One region of the Brevibacillus sp. JB24b genome, then DNA from elsewhere that is predicted to be linked to it. Evidence: predicted binding sites of a transcription regulator. Region 1 holds the regulator's gene; the other holds the start of a gene.
What was found. The regulator Rex, encoded in region 1, represses fermentation and respiration genes when NADH is low (regulators of the CRP and FNR family bind a similar motif). The targets are predictions, from matches to a motif close to TTGTGAAATATTTCACAA.
Positions count from the first base shown of each region.

Region 1 (15,394 bases):
CGGAGAAACAATCGGAACAACCACCGATCCATTTTTCTTTAGAACCCTTTTTCGAACGTATGGTTGCATTAGATGGCGACGGTTTTGCACTTCATCATGAACACTATGAAAGACGTGAACCACAGGAAGCAATGATGTATGCTGTATACCAGGCTTTTACTGATCAGAAGCATTTGTTGGTAGAAGCAGGAACAGGAACGGGGAAATCGCTGGGATATTTGTTACCAAGTATATTATGGGCCCGTATGCATAAGCAGCCAGTAATTGTGAGTACGCATACGATACATTTGCAGGACCAGCTTTTCGACAAAGATATTCCTTTATTACAAAAAGCGTTGCCATTTTCCTTTCGAGCTGCCCAATTGAAGGGACGAGGAAATTATCTGTGCTTGCGAAAATTTGAACAAAGCATTGAAAGCCAAGAAGGGGCAACACAAGACATACAGCTAGCCAAAGCGCAGGTTTTAACATGGCTTACTGAAACAACTACAGGTGATGTAGAAGAGCTTAGTCTAAGTCCTAGTGGACAGTCATTTTGGCAATCAGTCAAGAGTGACACAGCCTCCTGTCTAAATCGGGAGTGTCCGTGGTTTAGCCGTTGCTTTTACTTTCAGGCGAAACAACAAGCAAAAGAAGCTGATGTGATTATTGTTAACCATGCTTTATTAATTGGTGATCTTGATAAAGAGAACGGTGTACTGCCATCCTTTGAGGTTGCGATTATTGATGAAGCCCATCAACTTGATGAAGTAGCAAGTCAACATTTTGGAACGCAGTTCTCCAGTATAGAATTGTTTCAATTGGTAGAGCAGCTTGGTACTGAAGGGGAAAAGCAGATGCTACTCCTGTTAGCCAATGAATTGAAGGTGTGGCAACCGGCTGAAAAGGCAAGAATAGAACAGCATCTACAACAAGTAAAGATCGAGCAGCAAATGCTAAAAGAGGCGGTTACGAACTGGCTACAACTCTTTTATCATTGGGGAACTGAACGAAGTATGGATACAGGGGAATCACAAAGAGCCACACTTCGATATAAAACAGAAGACTTTAAGAAAAAATATAAAAAGCTTGGAAAATCCAGCAATCTAATTTTACAGAAGTTAGGAAATGTAGCTAAGGAAGTCGAACAGTTACTGAACATTTTGTTGCAGTATAAGGCAGAAATTCCATATTCCTTACAGCGTTTGCAAACGGATGTTACTGGTTTAGTAGAGGAAATCGGCCAAGTGGCTGTGAAACTTCATTTTTTGTTAGTAGAAGAACAGGATGGGCACGTAAGCTGGATGGAAATAGAGACAAGAACGTCTCGCAAACAACTCTTTTTCTTTAAAACACCGCTAGATATAGCAGATACCTTGCGCACGACTTTATTAGAACCAAAACGAAGTATCATTATGACCTCTGCTACACTAACCGTAAAGAATAGGTTTACCTACTTTATGGAGAGAATGGGTTTTACAAATTTACCTGAAGAACGAGTTGAAATGCTCTCACTTCCATCCCCTTTTGACTATGGTCAACAAGGACTCATAGTAATTCCTTCTGATTTCCCTTCTGTAACAAAGGAAGGAGAACACCGTTTTGTAGAAGCCGTCATTGCTGGCTGTGTTGATGCTGTTCGAGCAAGTGAGGGTCGGACGATGATCCTATTTACCTCATATAGTATGCTTAGAGCTGTTTATGAAGGAATGAAGAGCTTATTAGAAGGGGAAGAGTTTGAACTATTAGGTCATGGCGTTGATTCAAGTAATAGAAGTAAGCTGGTACGTCGCTTTCAAACAGGGACAAAAACAGTACTTTTGGGAACGAATAGTTTCTGGGAGGGTGTAGATTTACCTGGGAATGTACTGAGTTGCCTTATCATTGTTCGTCTCCCTTTTCAACCTCCTAATCACCCACTATTGGAAGGACGTTCGGAAAGACTGAAGGCAGAGAAAAAGAATCCTTTTATGACGCTTTCCTTGCCCCATGCTGTTATTCGTTTTAAGCAGGGAGTAGGTCGATTAATACGTCAACAAACAGATCGCGGTGTTGTTATTGTATTTGATACGCGAATTATAGAATCTAAATATGGCCGGATGTTCTTGCAATCTTTGCCTCCATATCAGGTAGAGACAGGTCCATGGACTACGTTACGTGAGCGTATAGCTCCATTTTTACAATAAAACAATGTTAAGCTCGTTATGAATTGATCTACGCTATATAGTAGGAGGGAGGCAGCTCCATGACTACAATCCGATATTACCTATTGCTAGTTACTTGTATAGGCATGATGATCCTTGGATTATCCCAAACAGTTGAAGCAAGTCGACCTATTGCGATTACACATCAGCTACAGCACATCGAGGATCCTGATGCTGTTGAACAGGAGGAAGATTTTGTTGGACTTACCACGACTTTTTTCTCCTTACCAGAAGGGGAGAGTACGCTCATTCGATTTCCAACGGGAAAAACCATGCTAGTTGACACTGGTAGCGAAAAGGATACCGAAAAACTGGTTTCCTTGCTACTTGAACGTCATGTTACAAAAGTGGATTACCTGTTATTGACAAACGATTTACCTACTCATATTGGTGGCTATGATAAGTTAGCGGAGAAAATTCAATTTGATAAGATTTACATGCCGAAATTGACAGCCTTCGCAATTCACAGTAATATCCATATATCTAGGGAAAAGCAAGTTGTGTATGTAAAGGAAAAGGATCAATTACTAGAGGGAAAAGATGTGGAGATCACATTTTTACATCCCAGCGAGAACCTGTTTTTATCACCACAGGATAATTCGCTTGTGTTTTGTCTGACCCAAGGAAAACTCCAATTTTTGTTCACCAGTGCCATTAATGAAAAAGCAGAGGAGCGGTTGCTTGTAAAATATCCTTCTCTATTGCCTGCTGAGATCATAAAGGTTGCGGCACAGGGTAGCAATCAAGCCTCTATTCAAGCCTTTTTAACGAAGGTGGATCCTCAGATTGCCGTTGTGCAAACCGGCATTCCTCGGGAGCAGTGGAAAGACTCCATGCGTGAAGTGGTGGAGCGTTTGGAGGAATCATGGGCAGATACGTATGTCACTAGCCGGGATGGATCAATTACCATTCTCTCTAATGGACAAGATTATAAGGTTTTAAAGGCAGTCAAGACCTCTATACATGATAGACAACGAAGTTAGGAGTGCAATTTATGGGGAAAGTACCAAAAATTTCTGAAGCGGTCGTTCGCCGTCTGCCGATCTATTTGCGATATTTAACAAATCTACAGGAGTTACAAGTAAAAACGGTTTCTTCCCAACAGATGGGCAAAACAATGGATATTAACCCAGCCCAAATTCGAAAGGACCTATCTGCATTTGGTGACTTTGGAAAAAAAGGTATTGGCTATGACGTAGATTACTTGATTGAAAAGATTCGTCATATCTTAAAATTGGACCAAGTGATTCATGTAGCATTGGTGGGAGCCGGTAATTTAGGCCAAGCGATTTCAAATTACAATGTCTATTTAAAAGATAATATGAAAATTGTTTCCATTTTTGATGCGGACCCACAGAAAATAGGCAAAGATTTAGGTGGATTGGTCATTGAACCGATTGATCAAATGGAAGAAATTATTAAAGAAAAACAAATTCGTATGGCGATTATTACGACGCCTGCTTCCGCAGCACAAGAGGTGGCAAATAAACTGATTGAAGCTGGAATAGAAGCGATCCTAAATTTTGCACCAACAACGATTCGAACTGAAAAAGAAGTGAAAATTGATCATAACGATTTGACTTCCAGCTTACAAAGTTTAGCCTATTATTTAAATTAAGGAATCAAAAACAGAAAAAGAGGAGAGTGTCTACGTTGATGAAAATCATTACCAATGCAACCGTAATTACTGTTAATGAACAAAATGAGGTTATTTATAATGGAGCGGTTGGCTTTGACGGGGGAAAAATTACATATGTAGGTAAAACACCTGAAGATTTATCAGCATATGACGAGATCATTGATGGAACAAATAAATATGTAATGCCAGGATTAATTAATACACATGGTCACGTAGGCATGTCCCTACTACGTGGATTTGCGGATGACCTACCTTTGAAACAATGGCTGGAAGATAAAATGTGGCCAATGGAAGGTCAATTTACAGCAGAGCATGTGAAATGGGGTACAGCTATTTCTATTATCGAAATGATCCGTACGGGTACAACTACCTTTGTAGACATGTATGATCATATGGATACAGTAGCTCAAGAGGTGGAAGCATCTGGGATGCGTGGCGTACTTTGCCGTGGAGTGATTGGGTTTTGCTCAGAAGAAGAACGTCAACAGAAATTACAAGAAGCAGCATCATTCGCATCACGTTGGAACGGTGCAGCTAACGGTCGTATCCATACAATGATGTCACCGCATGCTCCTTATACGTGCTCTCCTGAGTATATCCAGCAAATCCTTGAGAAGGCTATTGAATTAAACGTACCATTACATATTCATATGTCTGAATCAAAAGCAGAAGTGGAACAAAACGTTCAGGATTATGGTGTACGACCAGTTGCTCACCTAGAGAATCTAGGTGTATTTAATCACCCAACATTAGTTGCTCATGCGGTTCACTTAACAGATGAAGAGATTGATACGTTGGCTAAATATGATGTTAAAGTAGCTCATAATCCAATTAGTAACTTAAAATTGGCTAGTGGTGTAGCTAGGGTTCCTGAGATGCTTGCAAAAGGTGTATGTGTAAGTTTAGCAACTGATAGTTCAGCAAGTAACAATAACTTGAACCTATTTGAAGAGCTAAAATTAGCAGCTATCCTTCATAAAGGTGTATCCTATGATCCTGAAGTGGTACCAGCAGAAGAAGCACTTCGTATGGCAACTCGTTATGCGGCAGATGCGGTGTTCCAAAAAGATAGCTTAGGATCTTTAGAAGTGGGTAAAAAAGCAGATATGATCATGCTAAATGCGGCTCAAGCGCATTTCCAACCGGCGAATGACCCTATTTCCCATGTTGTTTATGCGGCAAATGGCTATGATGTAACAGATACAATTGTTGATGGGCATTTCTTGATGAAAGATAAAGAGTTAATCACAATGGATGAACAAAAAGCAATCACCGAAGTGAACCGTGTGTTTGCATTATTAAAGCAATAAGATAAAAAAGGACGCTCATTCATATGACAAAGGCTCCTGCCAAGAGCTTCAGGCGGCAGGAGAGAGTAGTGTAGGTGTGTAGATAGAGAAAAAAATTTAGTCCGTCCGTTGCATCTCTGTTTGCCACAAATCTGTAAGTGAGGTATGGCGAACAGAGAGAGTAGCGGTAGGTGGCAAGGTACGAAGCGGTGAGGCCAGACCTACCCAGGATTCATATAAATCATGTTGTTCCCAACCCTGTTTAGGTAAGGAAGGGCTCCTGTCGGTTTGATTCACACGCTCACCTCCTTGTGGTGTACTGATAGTATGGCTACTTATCATGACTCTATAATTAGTAAGTTTTCCACGTGGTTCTAAAACCTTCTTGTATCTCATAAATGTTAGGAGATACGTAAGGGAGGGGTACCCATGTACGTGAAGCAACGGTATCTTTGGTTGTTGTTGCCAATATTAGTATGCTTATTTGGTTTGGGAGCTTTACTGGGACAAGCAACAGACAAGTTACCTGTAGCACAGGAGAGCGCTAATGAATCTATTGGCAGAGGTAGCCGGAATACCGATCAAAATAATGCCAATCTGAAACAATTGATCGATCAACTATTTGTGGAGAAGGCAACTCCCTTTGGAGTCAAGATACAAAATCAATCTTTTGTAGGAAGTTATCGAGGCAATCATTTTCAGCTTACAGGAACATTACAGGGGAAAAAAGTGAAGATGGAACGTAACAATCGAGGTGCTTCGCTCGTCATAGATAATGAACAACAGGAATTAAACGTACTACCTTATGCCTTGTTTACACCATCTGAGCATGCTTCGCTATTGAAGGATCAATTTCCACAGCTACAACCAGTCCCTCTCGTTTCAAGAGATGAAGCGGGTTTGCAGGGGTTTAGTGTTACACTCCAGCCAGATAAGGTAAACGAGCTTTTAAGAGAATGGTTGGGACCTAGTTTTCCGGCAGAAAATGAACTTGTTCAATTACAGCAATCAACCACAATTAAATATCAATTGTGGTATGATGATGACAGAAAACAGTTGAAGCGTATGGTCGTCTTGCTTCAGTTGAAGAACCAAAAGGGCGATAGATCAGATCAACTGATTTTTAATTTTTAGGGAAGTAGGAGAATCATAGTGTGGAAACGCATCTTGATCATTTCAGCATGTGCGCTTGTTGTGTTAGGCGCATCTCTGTATCAGCTACTTTCCAGCTTATTGTCTGAGCGTCACACGTTAGAAGCAGAGGCCAGAGCATTAGTAGCAGAAAAAACAAACATTGCTGAGATTGATACGATAGAAGAATATCGAGGACGGGAAGCCTATATTGTTGTTACCGGAAAAAATAAGGTAGGAACCCCAGTGGTGGCTTGGTTTAGCAAAGAACACGTCACATTTGATTTACTGGAAAAAGCTCTCCCACGCACGAAAGTAAAACAATTAGCGGAGGCCTCCTATCCAGGAGCGCAAATCGAACGCATCGTACCTGGTTTAGAGGGAGAGAAAAGACTATGGGAAGTTACTTTAGTGGACAAGCAAAATCGTTACAACTACGTATATTATGATTTTTTGACCGGTCAAAAAATAAGGGCGTATACGTTAAATATTCCGAAATCATAAGACGACCCGTTCCTTTTGGAAAGGGTTTTCTTACTTTATCATCGGATTTCTTCTATAAGAATGGAATTGGTCGCAGTTCCAACAAATACATAGCAAAATGGTACCATAAAAATGCTATACTTGGTTTCGTAACTGATAACCAAGACGCAATGAACGAACAGATAAAGGTTTTTATGAGTAAAGAAAGGGGAGTTATTAGTGAAATTACGTAAAGTACCTATGTTACTCTCATTGCTTGCCGCACTTACACTCCTCTTCGGTGGTTGGTTTTTATACCAAAAGATGCAAATAGAAAGCCCGTTACGAGAAAAGGCAGAACAACTAACATCGGCTACATTGGTCGATTTCAAGATCAATAAAGACCGCGTTGATATGAAGTTGCAAGTTACAAAGCCAGACAAGTTTGTAGAAGAGTACCCAGAGCTTTTAAAAACACTTCAAGCCTATGCACGAGGGAAGGCTTTTGATATAATGCTTACCAATCAGGCTGATTCACTCAAGCCAGTCTGGAATGAGGGGTTGTTTGGACTAACTGAAGCAATTGAAGGTAAAGCTTATAGCAAAATTCCTACCATTTTAGCTCAGATGAAAGATCGTTATAAACTTGATGCAGCTTATGGTCGTATTGATGATGCGAATGTTTATATTTTTTTGAAGCGGGGAAATGATGAGTACTACCAAATTATTCCTCGCAACCAGTCAACAAGCGAGGTGGAAAACCGTGGGTAGAGAAATATTGTATGGTGTAGTACCAGCGGTTATCGTATTCTTGTTGTTTTTGGGCATTAATATTGGGCCATTTTTGCTGTTTGGGGCCATTTTAGCAGGTACATACTTGTTGTTTTCCAAACAAGGTGGCATGCAGATTGGTTCTGGTAAAAGCAAAAGTGGCAGTCAAGTTGTGAAGAAATCCAATATTACATTTGCCGATATCGGAGGACAGCAACGTGCAAAAAAAGAAATAAAGGAAGCTTTAGATTTTTTGTTGCATAAGGATGCGATTGCCCAATACGGAATTCGTCCCTTAAAGGGTGTACTGTTAACGGGACCACCTGGAACAGGTAAAACATTAATGGCAAAAGCTGCCGCTAATTACACGAACTCTGCGTTTGTTGCTGCATCTGGCTCACAATTTGTGGAGATGTACGTAGGGGTTGGGGCGCAGCGTGTACGTGAATTATTTAAAGAAGTACGCGCATTAGCTGAGAAAAACAATCAAGATAGTGGGATTATTTTTATTGACGAAATCGACGTTATCGGAGGAAAACGCGATGGTCAACAACAACGAGAATATGATCAAACCTTAAACCAACTGTTAACCGAAATGGACGGTATGGCAACAAGTGAAAAACCACGCATACTCATTATGGCGGCAACGAACCGGAAAGATATACTGGATGCGGCATTATTGCGACCTGGTCGTTTTGATCGACACATTCAGGTTGATTTACCAGATAAACCAGCTCGTGAACAAATTTTAACCATACACACAGAAAATAAACCACTTGCACTTGATGTAAAATTGGAAAAAGTGGCACAAGAAACATTTGGTTTCTCTGGTGCCCAACTAGAAAGTGTTTGCAATGAAGCTGCTATTTATGCGATGCGTGACAAAACTGAAAAAGTGATGCAAAGTCACTTTTCACTTGCTATAGACAAGGTTATGATGGGGGAAATGACCGATCGTGAAGCCCCTCAGACTGAAAAAGAACGGGTAGCGATTCACGAATTGGGACATGCTATCGTGAGTGAACGAGTACGTCCTGGTTCCGTGTCTCAGGTAACCTTAACACCTCGTGGACAAGCATTAGGCTATGTTCGTCAAAACCCGATGGATGATCACTATCTTTATACGCGTGAGTATATGGAAGGGCAGATTATGGTTTGCCTTGCGGGCGCAGTTTCAGAAGAAATTTATTATGGTGGACGTAGTACAGGATCTAAAAATGATTTTGAACAAGCACTACAAATGGCCCAAGAAATTGTTCAAAGTGGTATGTCGAAACTAGGGATTATTAATATGCAATATGTAGATAAAAATGCAGTGCATCAAGAAGTACATGCTATTATTGAAGGATTGCTTGAAAAAACGCGGTCTTTGTTGAGCGAACATGATACCGTTTATCGCTATAGTCTACAGGTGCTGTTGGAGGCTGAAGTGTTAAGTGGTGATCAATTTCGTGAAAAGCTGGCCGAAATAGATATGGTAGTAGCGTAACGACCGATGGAGTGTTCTATCGGTTTTTCTTTTGTTGACAACAAAAAAAGAATAGTCATGTTTCTCTTTCCTACATACAATATCGTATTGAAGACAAAAGGAAAGGAAAAGAATATGGCTAAACAAAACCTACAAAAGCAAAATATTAAAAATAGGCAAAAAAAGTCGAAAAAGAAAAACCAAGCTCTGCAAGATCTAGATGCGTTGGAAACAGCATTAGTTAATAATTGGATTGATGATAGTTCCGATTTTTACATCCAGGAAGAAGAGACTTCTATACCTCAGTCAGCAAATGAGGTGGAAACGTTGTTACAGGAGTCTTCCCAACAGGAAATGGAAATCAGTAAACCTAACCGCCCCCAGCCAAAAAAGCGAAAACAACGAAGTCGTCGGAAGCCAAAACGATCTTCTTCCCCCTCCTCCAAGCGAAAATCGACATATCCAGCACTTAAATTAGTAGGGTCAACAAACATTCCACAAAGTCAGCGGCATTTTATTACAAAATGGACAGAAGAAGAAAAAAGTCCTAATGAAGAGACTGGATATTCTGGAGTACCATCCTACTATGAAGAGAGCGGTAGCAGGTCTGTTGCTTTAGAAGCTAGAGAAAGTGATGAATTTTATCCCGATCTTCCCCATCATGTTGCCCAATTTATATGTACAATGCCAGGTGTTTTCGGATTGACCGATCAGCATTTGCAACCATTGTCCGCACTCACTCGACATTTGCAAGATTTTTTAATCACTGAGAAAAAAATTGATGAGCAAATGGAATCAAATAAAACAGACGTTTCCATTATAGAAGATAAACAAGCTAACAATAATCAAAGTAATCATTCTCAGGTATCGTTGGTTCCTACACCAAATCAGCTGGAAACTATAAAATTACAACAAGTTGGAAAAGAGAGCTTTACGTTACAACAAGGTCGTGTGAGAACAAAATTGACAATCGATTTAACAGAACCATTTCAAGAGATGAAGTATGTATTTATGGCAACCACTAACGTACCGTTTTGTTTTGCTGTTGTAGAGAAGAAAGAGTCAAATAAAGTGACCATTGAAATAATTCGCCAAATTGCTAATCGAGAGATATCTGGACAGGTAGAATGGATCGCGGTTGGTGAAAAGGTGGAAAATCAGGTAGTTCAAGATATTGGATAAGAAATAGATAAGGAAAACGAAGAATTTGAAGATATGAACAACAGAAACACCATGGATCCATGGTGTTTCTCATCTATTTTTACAATTGGTTTCTACTAGGAAGATAAATTTCATGATAAAACAAGCGCATTAATGTCTGAAGGTGCTTTTGTTTTCTTTTAACCAGAGTGTTTACCAGCTCTTTTTTTTCCGCATCTGTTACGGGCCACGAAGCAGGTAGCGTATGAACAACTTCTTCGATTAGCATGGATGGAATGGAATGAACTATCTCCAAAGCGTCCCAGAATTCTCGCTCATTACTGACATGCTTTGCAAGCATCATATGAATCGAACTTTTTAATAACCGAATGGGTAATCGTTGCAAAGTATTGGTATTCCAATTAGGAGACCCTAAGATTTCTGCTTGATCGATAAACCACAGCTTAGCAAAACCATCTGCTTCATCTGTAAGGAGTACGTTTTTTTTTGTCCTGTCAACATTGCATAGCCAGTAATCAAACACAATGAGCGGAGCAATGACTTCCGGATTAAATAGCTTCTCTGGTAAAGGTTGATGCATCACATTCACAGCGTTAGGAATGTAGCTAGTTGCAAACTGTTCAGGTGTGTAGAGGAGCGGATCTAGAGATGCTTGTTGTTCATAAAAAGGTTGAGGAAGATGAATAATTGAAGATCTAGGAACAGGTAGTTGTAAAAAACGAGCAAAACAATAACCGATCCACTCATTAAGTAACGTTTTATCAAAGCCGGGTGTCACTGCTTTGACTACGTACTTCTGTCCGTCTTCGCCTGTGATAAGATGAGCAAGCGATTTACCTTCCAACTGACGATGGAAACGCAATTGGCTCATGAATCGCTCCCCTCCTTTTTCACCACTCGATGTAGGAAATCAACATATTGTTTTGCACAGATCGTGATATCAAAATGAGTAGCTACACGTTCGATACATGCTTGAGACATGGCTTGATACATTTCATGTGAATCGAGCAAGCGATACAATTGATTGACAGCGCCACGAACATGATTTTCTTGATAGAGCCGACCATTCTCCCCATGTTTGATAATTTCAGGTATGGAAGAAACACTAGCAGCTATAACAGGTACACCACAAGCCATGGATTCAATAAAGGTATTTCCAAAGGACTCTGCTCTTGTTGTTGCAAGCGTACAACCTCCAGATTCCAGAATGCGTGAATACACATAAGGCATGTGTTGATAAGGAACAATAGGGAACCACCTTACGATGTCAGTTAGCTCTTTTTCGTACCATTTAGTCCAAAATTTTTCCTTCTGCACACTTTTATTACCACCGATAATCCAGAATTCGATGTCGTTTCTCTCTGTTTTCACTAATTTGGCGATTTTAAGCAACATATGCCAATTTTTCCGTTTGTCTAAACGGCCGATCCAACCCACGATTTTTTTAAAATTAGGTCGAGTAAGAAAGGGGAGCTTGGTGCTAGCTTCTGAAGAAACTGGCTGAAACAAATCGGTATCAACGCCATTATGGATTACGGTAATGGGAGCTGAGTTACATAGAATGGAAACCACTCTTTTTTGGTAGGAGGAGGGCACGATAATTTGAACTGGCTGAATACCTTGGAAGTTAGAAAGATGGGGAGATAGCTTAATAATCTCGGGAGTACGTGCTTCTACAATAACTGGTCCAGTATACTGTGCCGTTTTTAACCAACGATATGCTTCCTTGGTATCAACAACAACAATCGCGTCATAATGATTGTCTCTGATAATTTTAATGCTTTCGTTACTGTCTGCTGTAAGATATACTCGAGCAACATCCTGCATCATGTGCATGCCACCGAGATCGGATGTGTATAAGAATTCAGTTTCGATACCATATTTCTTGAAAAACATAGCACGATTGCGCCAGCCAGCATTTACGCCACCAACGGTCAAAAGGCGCCAAATGACTAATATTTTCATATTCTGACCCACCTTGGTGTGTACGTATTCCGTAAAAAGATTAAAGCTTTGTAAATAAGACCACAACATTGCTCTGGTTCTGGTTCTCTATGATTGGTTTGGAATAAGATTGTTTTGATGGTCTGTTATTTTGGATGGTAAAGACATACTTATTTTGAGAACCATGCTTTTTGCCCGTAGAGGGTTGTTCTTTTTGCTCTAGGTAAGATGGTTCATGGAAGAAAGCAAAACGTTTCGATCGAATATGTTGATCCAATCTTATTTTTTCTGTTTCTTCTTTGTGAATTTTACGCACCATACTTTCAAGCTTCCATTCAAAAACGGCTGGATCATGAATGGATAGTAGAGAACGAGTTGCTTCACTTGCGATATTTTCGACATTTTGTAGTTGCTCTTGGGAAATGACTCCATGAATATAACGAGCCAAATTGTCCATTTCGCGATATTGCTTCCACTCTTTATAAAGCTCAGGTGCCATTTTTTTTACGTGGGTAAGAAAAAGAATAGAAATTTTAGTACCAAGACTGGTAAGTAATTTTCGCGGATAGGGATAGGTTCGATCTCGCCAAACGGTCCTACCTACATCTATTACCTTCAGTTGCCCAGATGGGAGTAAGTATATCTGTCTCTTATGATGATCAATTCGTTCATAACCAATTTCTTTAAAGGTGACAAGCATTTGAATTAGCTTTAGCGATAGTTCTTTGGTTAATGTCTCCGACTGTAAATATTCACGCAAATTAATTCCAGTAATCTTTTCCATCACAATGTAATTTCTTCCGCGTTCATAGACGATTGGCAGTAACTCTGTATGTTGACCAAGTGACAGTGCGTAATATTCACGCTCACAATCCTGTATTTCTCCATAAATCTTGACACAAATGTTATCAGTTAATTGGAAGACAGCTCCTTGTCTACCCTTACCTAATAATTGTAACGGAGTCGGATTTATTACTTCCACATCTTGATTTTCTTTTGGGGTTACCCAAATTTGAGCAAGGTATTTAAGAAGATTGGTATACTCCAAAAGCTTCCCTCCTTACCTACAAACTATAGTATATTTGATACCTTTATTAGATGCACCAACTTCAATAGTCGTTCATAAAATAGTCGCTTGTACGTTTGATAATAGTCCTTGTAGATTCTATAACGAAGAACTATACATCCAAATCTATGTGTGATAGGCTATCATTAAGTATTTGGCAGTTTTTTATATCATGACGTTACCAGGAGGTCCAGGTTTTCCATGAAACTTGCAAATCGAGTCACAGTTCTTTCTCCATCTTCTACTTTGGCTATTACAGCGAAAGCGAACGAAATGAAGCGACAAGGCATTGACGTTGTCAGCTTCGGAGCGGGGGAGCCTGACTTTAATACCCCGGAACATATCATTGAAGCAGCTGAAAAGGCGATGCGTGAAGGAAAAACCAAGTATACTGCAACAGCTGGTATTCCTGAGTTGTTACAAGCGATCAGCCACAAGTATCAACAAGAATATAATTTGACTTACAGCACCAAGCAAGTCATCGTGACCAATGGGGGAAAACATGCCTTGTTCAACTTGTTCATGGCGTTGTTAAACCCTGGTGATGAAGTGATTGTTCCTATCCCTTATTGGGTGAGCTATCCAGAGATGGTGAGGGTAGCAGAGGGTGTTCCTGTTTTTGTTGAGGGCAAGGAATCAAACAATTTCAAGGTGACAGCGGAGCAAGTAAAACAAGCTATCACTCCTCGAACACGTGCACTCATTATTAATTCTCCAAGCAATCCTACCGGTAGTATTTATACACGTAAGGAACTGGAAGAGATTGTAGATGTTTGCTTGTCACATAATGTGTTAATGGTTTCTGATGAAATTTATGAAAAGTTGATCTATGATGGGCATGAAGCGGTTACTGTAGCCTCTTTTGGCAAAGAAGCCTATGAAAACACAGTGATTATTAATGGAATGTCAAAACCATACTCCATGACAGGATGGCGGATGGGTTACGCTTTAGGTAATGAGAATTTGATTCGTGCCATGGTTGATTTGTCGAGTCATAGTACTTCTAATCCGACTTCATTTGCCCAATATGGTGCACTGGCGGCATTAACAGGATCTCAAGCCTCTTTGGAAATGATGCGGGGCGAGTTTGTTAAGCGTCGTGATCGTGTAGTCGATCTATTAAATGAAATTGAAGGTGTGACATGCTTAAAACCAGAGGGAGCCTTCTATGTTTTCCCAAATGTAGCTAAAGCAATGGAAAAACAGGGCTTTGCTAATATAGATGACTGGAGTAAAGCGTTACTGGAGCAAGAAAAGGTAGCTTTAATCCCGGGCAGTGGTTTTGGATCCCCTGAGAATATTCGTATTTCATATGCAACATCCATGGAACAATTGGAAAAGGGCATTGGTCGAATCAAGCAATTTGTGGAAGGAAAGTCCCTCTAAGGAGGGGCTTTTTTCCATAGTGAAAAAGAAGCAATAACAATCGTTGAAATTAGTAGAGAGAGGATAGTATAATTGTAAGGGTTATCTGGTACAGATAAATGGAGGTCTTATTATGTCATTAATTACAATTGGTCAGGTCGGGCAACATGTCGGACAAGAAGTTAAGATAGGTTGCTGGCTATACAACAAGCGAAGCAGTGGTAAAATCCAATTTCTCCAACTGCGTGACGGCTCCGGATTTATTCAAGGGGTTGTAGTAAAAGCAGAAGTAAGCGACGAGGCTTGGAACAATGCGAAGGAACTTACGCAAGAAAGTTCTTTGTACATAACTGGAATGGTACGCGCAGATGATCGTGCTCCAAGCGGTTACGAATTAACTGTAACAGGAGTAGAAATCATTCAAGTTGCACAAGACTACCCGATTTCTCTTAAGGAGCATGGGGTAGATTTCTTGATGGATAACCGTCATCTATGGCTGCGCTCTCCACGCCAACGTGCCGCGATGGCTGTCCGTTCGGAAATTATTCGTTCAGTGTACGAGTTCTTCCAAATCAACGGATTTTATAAAGTTGATCCGCCAATTTTGACACCTACATCTGCTGAGGGAACGACTAACCTGTTCCATACGAAATACTTTGAGGAAGATGCTTATCTCTCTCAAAGTGGTCAGTTGTACATGGAAGCAGCTGCGATGGCTTTAGGACGTGTGTTTTCCTTTGGTCCTACATTCCGTGCTGAGAAATCCAAAACACGTCGTCACTTAATTGAGTTCTGGATGATTGAGCCGGAGATGGCATTCGTTGATCATGAAGAGAGCTTACGCATTCAAGAAAATTTTGTATCGCATGTTGTTCAGTCAGTATTAAAGAACTGTCAACTTGAATTAAAAGCGCT
Region 1 covers NZ_JBNVQV010000001.1:2,110,944-2,126,337, forward strand. Annotated here, with positions in the region: gene dinG (ATP-dependent DNA helicase DinG) at 1-2,165, shown strand, start outside; gene ACQV1I_RS10330 (ComEC/Rec2 family competence protein) at 2,225-3,166, shown strand; gene ACQV1I_RS10335 (redox-sensing transcriptional repressor Rex) at 3,178-3,801, shown strand; gene ACQV1I_RS10340 (amidohydrolase) at 3,840-5,132, shown strand; gene ACQV1I_RS10345 (hypothetical protein) at 5,229-5,408, opposite strand; gene ACQV1I_RS10350 (hypothetical protein) at 5,541-6,245, shown strand; gene ACQV1I_RS10355 (cell wall elongation regulator TseB-like domain-containing protein) at 6,264-6,746, shown strand; gene ACQV1I_RS10360 (hypothetical protein) at 6,945-7,475, shown strand; gene ACQV1I_RS10365 (AAA family ATPase) at 7,468-8,964, shown strand; gene ACQV1I_RS10370 (WIAG-tail domain) at 9,079-10,125, shown strand; gene ACQV1I_RS10375 (HipA family kinase) at 10,205-10,975, opposite strand; gene ACQV1I_RS10380 (glycosyltransferase family 4 protein) at 10,972-12,069, opposite strand; gene ACQV1I_RS10385 (hypothetical protein) at 12,110-13,096, opposite strand; gene ACQV1I_RS10390 (pyridoxal phosphate-dependent aminotransferase) at 13,316-14,500, shown strand; gene asnS (asparagine--tRNA ligase) at 14,613-15,394, shown strand, end outside.

Region 2 (5,095 bases), 1.2 Mb from region 1:
TGGAAAAACCGATCACCGCAACTATAGCGGAAGCCGATGAGTTGATTGATCGAGCCAAAGAAGCTAAGCTTCATTTGCAGGTGGGGCATATCGAATTGTTTAATCCAGCTATTGCCGTATTACGCTCTATTTTGGAGGATGAAGAGATTGTCGCCATCGATATGCACCGCATGAGTCCAATGGAACCACGTATTCAAGGGATTGATGTGGTATTGGATGCTATGCTTCATGACATATATATTTTGCAACATTTACAACCGGGTTCATTAGACAGAATGCATGCGGTGGGTAAATATTACCAAGGGGCAATCAAGCATGCTGTAGCATTGTTTCAATTTGATTCAGGAGTTATCGCACAAATCACAGCTAGTCATTTAACAGAAGAAAAAGTGCGCACCTTACGAGTAGTAACCAGACAGGCATTTGTTCAAGTAGATCTTCTTGATAGAAAAGTGGTCATTTCCCGTTCTACTAATTTCTATTTAGAGAAACAAAGTGATGGGTATAGCCAGCAGAACATTTTGGAGAAAGTGGTTGTACCAGGAATTGAGCCGTTACGCGCAGAATTATTAGATTTTTTACAAAGCATTACCACGAAAAAAACAGCTTTGGTCACAGCTGAGTCAGGTCTGCAAGCATTGCGATTGGCAACAGAAATAACTCAACAAATCAAACGAAATGTATCCGCAAATTGATGAAAATAAGGAAACCTGTGGCAGTAGTACACAGGTTTTTTGATGTTATATGCGATCACGTAAAACACTTACATAAGCGATCATAAAAAGGAGATGATCACATCCTAGCGAATTGAAACAGAAGATAATCACTGCATAAGGAGGAGCTATCATGGCGATAAATTTGCATTCAAAAATAGGAACAGGAATTACCATGCAGCAATACATGGAAACAATGGAGAAGAATAAAGAGGAATTTTACGATTGGTATCAACGATTTGCGTGGGAAACAGATGAGGAGCGTTCACAAATTGAAGCGACTGTTCAGCAAGGAGGATTGCAAGCCTTCTTATTGTGTGCAGAATGGTGTGGAGATGTCGTTTTGAATGTGCCGGTATTGTTTCGTGTAGCAGAAGCAGTTACATTACCCGTGGAAGTATTGGTGATGGAGGATCATCTGGATGTGATGGATCAATTTCTGACAATGGGGGGACGGGCTATTCCAGTTTTGATCATTTGCAACGAAGCAGGAGATGTGCTTGGCACATGGGGACCACGCCCAGCACATGTTCAGAAGATTATGATTCAGTTTAAACAAGAGAACCCTGACCGGGGGGCACACGATTATCAAGATAAAATCATGGTCGCTCGTCAAGAGATGCTTACCCAATATGGAGAGGATACAGGCTATCAGCAGGTCATTGTGCGAGAATTATCCGACTTATTCCGCCAGATACACTCATAAGTAGCTAGCATGGTATAATGTGAAAAATGGATAAGGACAGCAAGAGGTGAAAAAATGAGACCGTTACAGATTTCAGCGGAAACAGCCGTTAAGTTGGCTGAACAGCTTGGGGTACCCTTGGAAAGATTAATGCACATGCCCCAACATATTTTGATGCAAAAGCTTATGGAGATTTCTAAGCAGGAAGCTACAGAACAGAAAGCACCGGATGGCAGGGATAAGGAATAAAGCTGCTACCTTTTGAGGAGCAATAATAATCGTATACACTTGCAAAGGGTGCCTATGAGGGCACCTTTTTTATATGATCGAAAATTGTAAGATGGGCATATATAGGATAGTTTTAGAATAGGATATTATGGTGAAAAATATAGGTTCAGGTTGGGAAAGGGGGGAGGTCTCTTATGTTACAAGAACTTGAGACACTTGCTGATCGAATAAATCAAAACCCTTCTGCCATTGAGGGATGGCTGGCCGTTTATCAATTTGATGTGAGTGGAGAACGGGGAGGTACTTTTCAGGTTCAATTTTGTAACAATCATGTTCAAGTGACGGAAGGAAAGCCAAATCAGGCACAATGTACGCTCCAGCTATCCGATACTAATTTTACAAAACTCTTACAAAAACAATTAAATCCTGCTACTGCTTTCATTCTGGGAAAAATAAAGATAAAGGGAGATATATCACTAGCTCTACAATTACAAAGCTTATTTGCATAATGAGAGAATGCATGAAGTACAACGCTTTTGAAGGCATAATAATCAGATAGCTACAGTTGATTTCTGTTTATTACTTGCGGCTATCAAATTTTTTTGTGAAAAAGTCTTGCTTTTTATTTTGATAGTATGCTATATTAAAAAAACCGAAACGGTACTGAGAAAAATAACAAGCTCGAGAGCAAGTTATTGACCGTTTAGCTCACATGCGGGTGTGGCGGAATTGGCAGACGCACCAGATTTAGGTTCTGGCGGGCGACCGTGGGGGTTCAAGTCCCTCCACCCGCACCATTTTACATACATAAGAGTAAGACAAGCTTTCTATATGAAAATGCCGGTGTAGCTCAATTGGTAGAGCACCTGACTTGTAATCAGGGGGTTGTGGGTTCAAGTCCTATCGCCGGCACCATTTTAATGGGGAGATAGTGAAGTGGCTAAACACGGCAGACTGTAAATCTGCTCCCTCCGGGTTCGGCGGTTCGAATCCGTCTCTCCCCACCACTTTTGGGGTATAGCCAAGCGGTAAGGCAACGGACTTTGACTCCGTCACTCCTAGGTTCAAATCCTGGTACCCCAGCCAACTTTATATTTGCCGGTATGGCGGAATTGGCAGACGCGCGCGACTCAAAATCGTGAGGGAAACCGTGGGGGTTCAAGTCCCTCTACCGGCACTACAATAAAAAAGCGGAATTTACGTTAGATGCGTAAATTACGCTTTTTTCGTTATTTATTATGACTTTTCTTAGCATGTACCAAAAGAGATGTTTATAAAAGGTAAAAATCAGAAAATGAAATGTAAAATTATGAAAATAAAAAGTAATCATTTTTCTCACAAAATGCCTGTTTTTTATGAGATGATTTTTAAATAAATAGAATTTTGTCAAAACCTTGACAATGACTAAAAGCGAATAGCTCTAAAGGGCTAAAAGTGATAAATCTCACACCCTTTACAAATGTGAGAATGGTTTAATCAAATCGTAAACAATGCAAATTCCTTTTTACGAAAAAATTGGATAACAAGGAAGAAAAAGAGAGGAGGTCATCGGATGAACGGTTCCCAAACTCAACCCAATCAAAAGGAAGAGAACAAGCAGCATCAGGAAGGTGAACTAAATTTAAAAGGGACTTTGGCTTCGGTCTTTCTAGTAGGTCTGTTTATCGCAGTGACTTGGTTTGCTGTATTTGGAGTTTTTCTAAGTAGAGGATAGTTGGTATAGAGAGGGAATGAACGGGAGGGTATTTTATGCATTTACACCGCTTTGAAAAGATTTGGCTGATGGTTGGGGGCGCGACGCTGGTACTTTTTTTGATCGTCTTATCTGTCAATGCCTATGCAATGGGTATGATGCCACCAAGCCATATGAAAATGATAGACCCAAAAAAGGTTGATGAAACGGCTCCATTTGATAATCTAGGACTTCATAAAACAGGCGATAACGAATACGATCTTGTCATGACATCATTTATTTTTACTTTCCAACCCAATCAGATTGAAGTTCCAGTCGGTGCCAAAGTTAAATTTGTTGTAACGAGTAAAGACGTGGTACACGGCTTCGAGATACCAAAAACAAATGTAAATATTATGGTTTTACCTGGTCACATCAGCGAAGTCACTCACACATTTGACAAGCCAGGAACGTACTTAATTCTCTGTAATGAATATTGTGGCGCTGGTCACCAGTTAATGGCAGCTACAATTGTTGTGAAGTGATTCGGAAAGGTAGTGACGATAAAGTATGGTAGCGGAATTAAAAGAATATAATAATACGCAACCGGTGGTAAAGGTAAACGCCGCCGCTGCAAAACTTTCGTTGGCACATATTTATGTAGCGTATATTGGCTTTGCTATCGCCATATTGTGTGGCTTACTTCAAGGACTGGTACGCGGTGGAGTTATAACCTTGCCATCTTGGTTAGGGTATTATCAGGTTTTAACAGCGCACGGGGTATTGCTGGGTCTAGTTTTTACAACATTCTTTATTATAGGATTTTTCATATCAGGCTGTGCTCGTACATCAGAGGGAAAGCTGACGCCTTTAGCTTTGAAGCTCGGATGGATTGGCTGGCTCCTTATGACGGTCGGTACAGCAATGGCAACAGTAGCCATTCTAACGAATGAGGCATCCGTTCTGTATACGTTCTATGCACCGATGAAAGCATCTCCACTGTTCTATATTGGGGCAGCTTTGCTAGTCGTAGGTAGCTGGATGGGTGGATATTCGATTTTTGCTAATTATATTCATTGGAGAAAAACAAATAAAGGAAAAACATCTCCCTTATTTCAATTCATGGCTGTTTCTACGATGATTTTGTGGCAGATTGCAACGCTAGGGGTAGCAGCAGAAGTTTTGCTACAGCTCATTCCATGGTCTCTTGGCTGGGTACCAGAAGTTAATGTATTGCTAAGTCGTACGCTATTTTGGTACTTCGGTCACCCACTTGTCTATTTCTGGCTAATGCCTGCTTATGTGTGCTGGTATGTTAATATTCCAAAAATAATCGGTGGTAAAGTATTTAGTGATTCGCTTGCACGTTTATCATTTATCCTACTTATTCTTTTCTCCATTCCGGTAGGGTTTCATCACCAGTTAATGGAGCCAGGTATTTCAGATAAATGGAAAATGCTACATGTTATTTTGACTTTAACCGTAGTATTCCCATCGCTTATGACGGCATTCTCGCTATTTGCCGTATTTGAAACATCTGGACGTAAAAAGGGTGCAAAAGGTTTGTTTGGCTGGTTTTGGAAATTGCCTTGGAAGGATGCTCGCTTCTTTGCTCCAATGCTGGGTATGCTTGCTTTTATTCCAGCAGGTGCAGGTGGAATTATCAATGCGAGTAACCAGATGAACGCAGTTGTGCATAATACAATCTGGGTTACGGGGCACTTTCATTTAACGGTGGGAACTAGTATAGCGCTTACATTCTTTGGAATTACGTATTGGTTATTGCCAAATTTAACA
Region 2 covers NZ_JBNVQV010000001.1:3,301,328-3,306,422, reverse strand. Annotated here, with positions in the region: gene ACQV1I_RS15475 (Gfo/Idh/MocA family oxidoreductase) at 1-695, shown strand, start outside; gene ACQV1I_RS15470 (thioredoxin family protein) at 847-1,419, shown strand; gene ACQV1I_RS15465 (YycC family protein) at 1,474-1,647, shown strand; gene ACQV1I_RS15460 (SCP2 sterol-binding domain-containing protein) at 1,821-2,135, shown strand; tRNA gene ACQV1I_RS15455 (tRNA-Leu) at 2,341-2,423, shown strand; tRNA gene ACQV1I_RS15450 (tRNA-Thr) at 2,466-2,541, shown strand; tRNA gene ACQV1I_RS15445 (tRNA-Tyr) at 2,549-2,633, shown strand; tRNA gene ACQV1I_RS15440 (tRNA-Gln) at 2,638-2,712, shown strand; tRNA gene ACQV1I_RS15435 (tRNA-Leu) at 2,724-2,803, shown strand; gene ACQV1I_RS15430 (cytochrome c oxidase subunit 2A) at 3,179-3,340, shown strand; gene ACQV1I_RS15425 (cytochrome c oxidase subunit II) at 3,376-3,843, shown strand; gene ACQV1I_RS15420 (b(o/a)3-type cytochrome-c oxidase subunit 1) at 3,869-5,095, shown strand, end outside.
Region 2: ACQV1I_RS15430 (cytochrome c oxidase subunit 2A) is a predicted target of Rex. The motif match lies at 3,010-3,027, and genes of this name have one in related genera.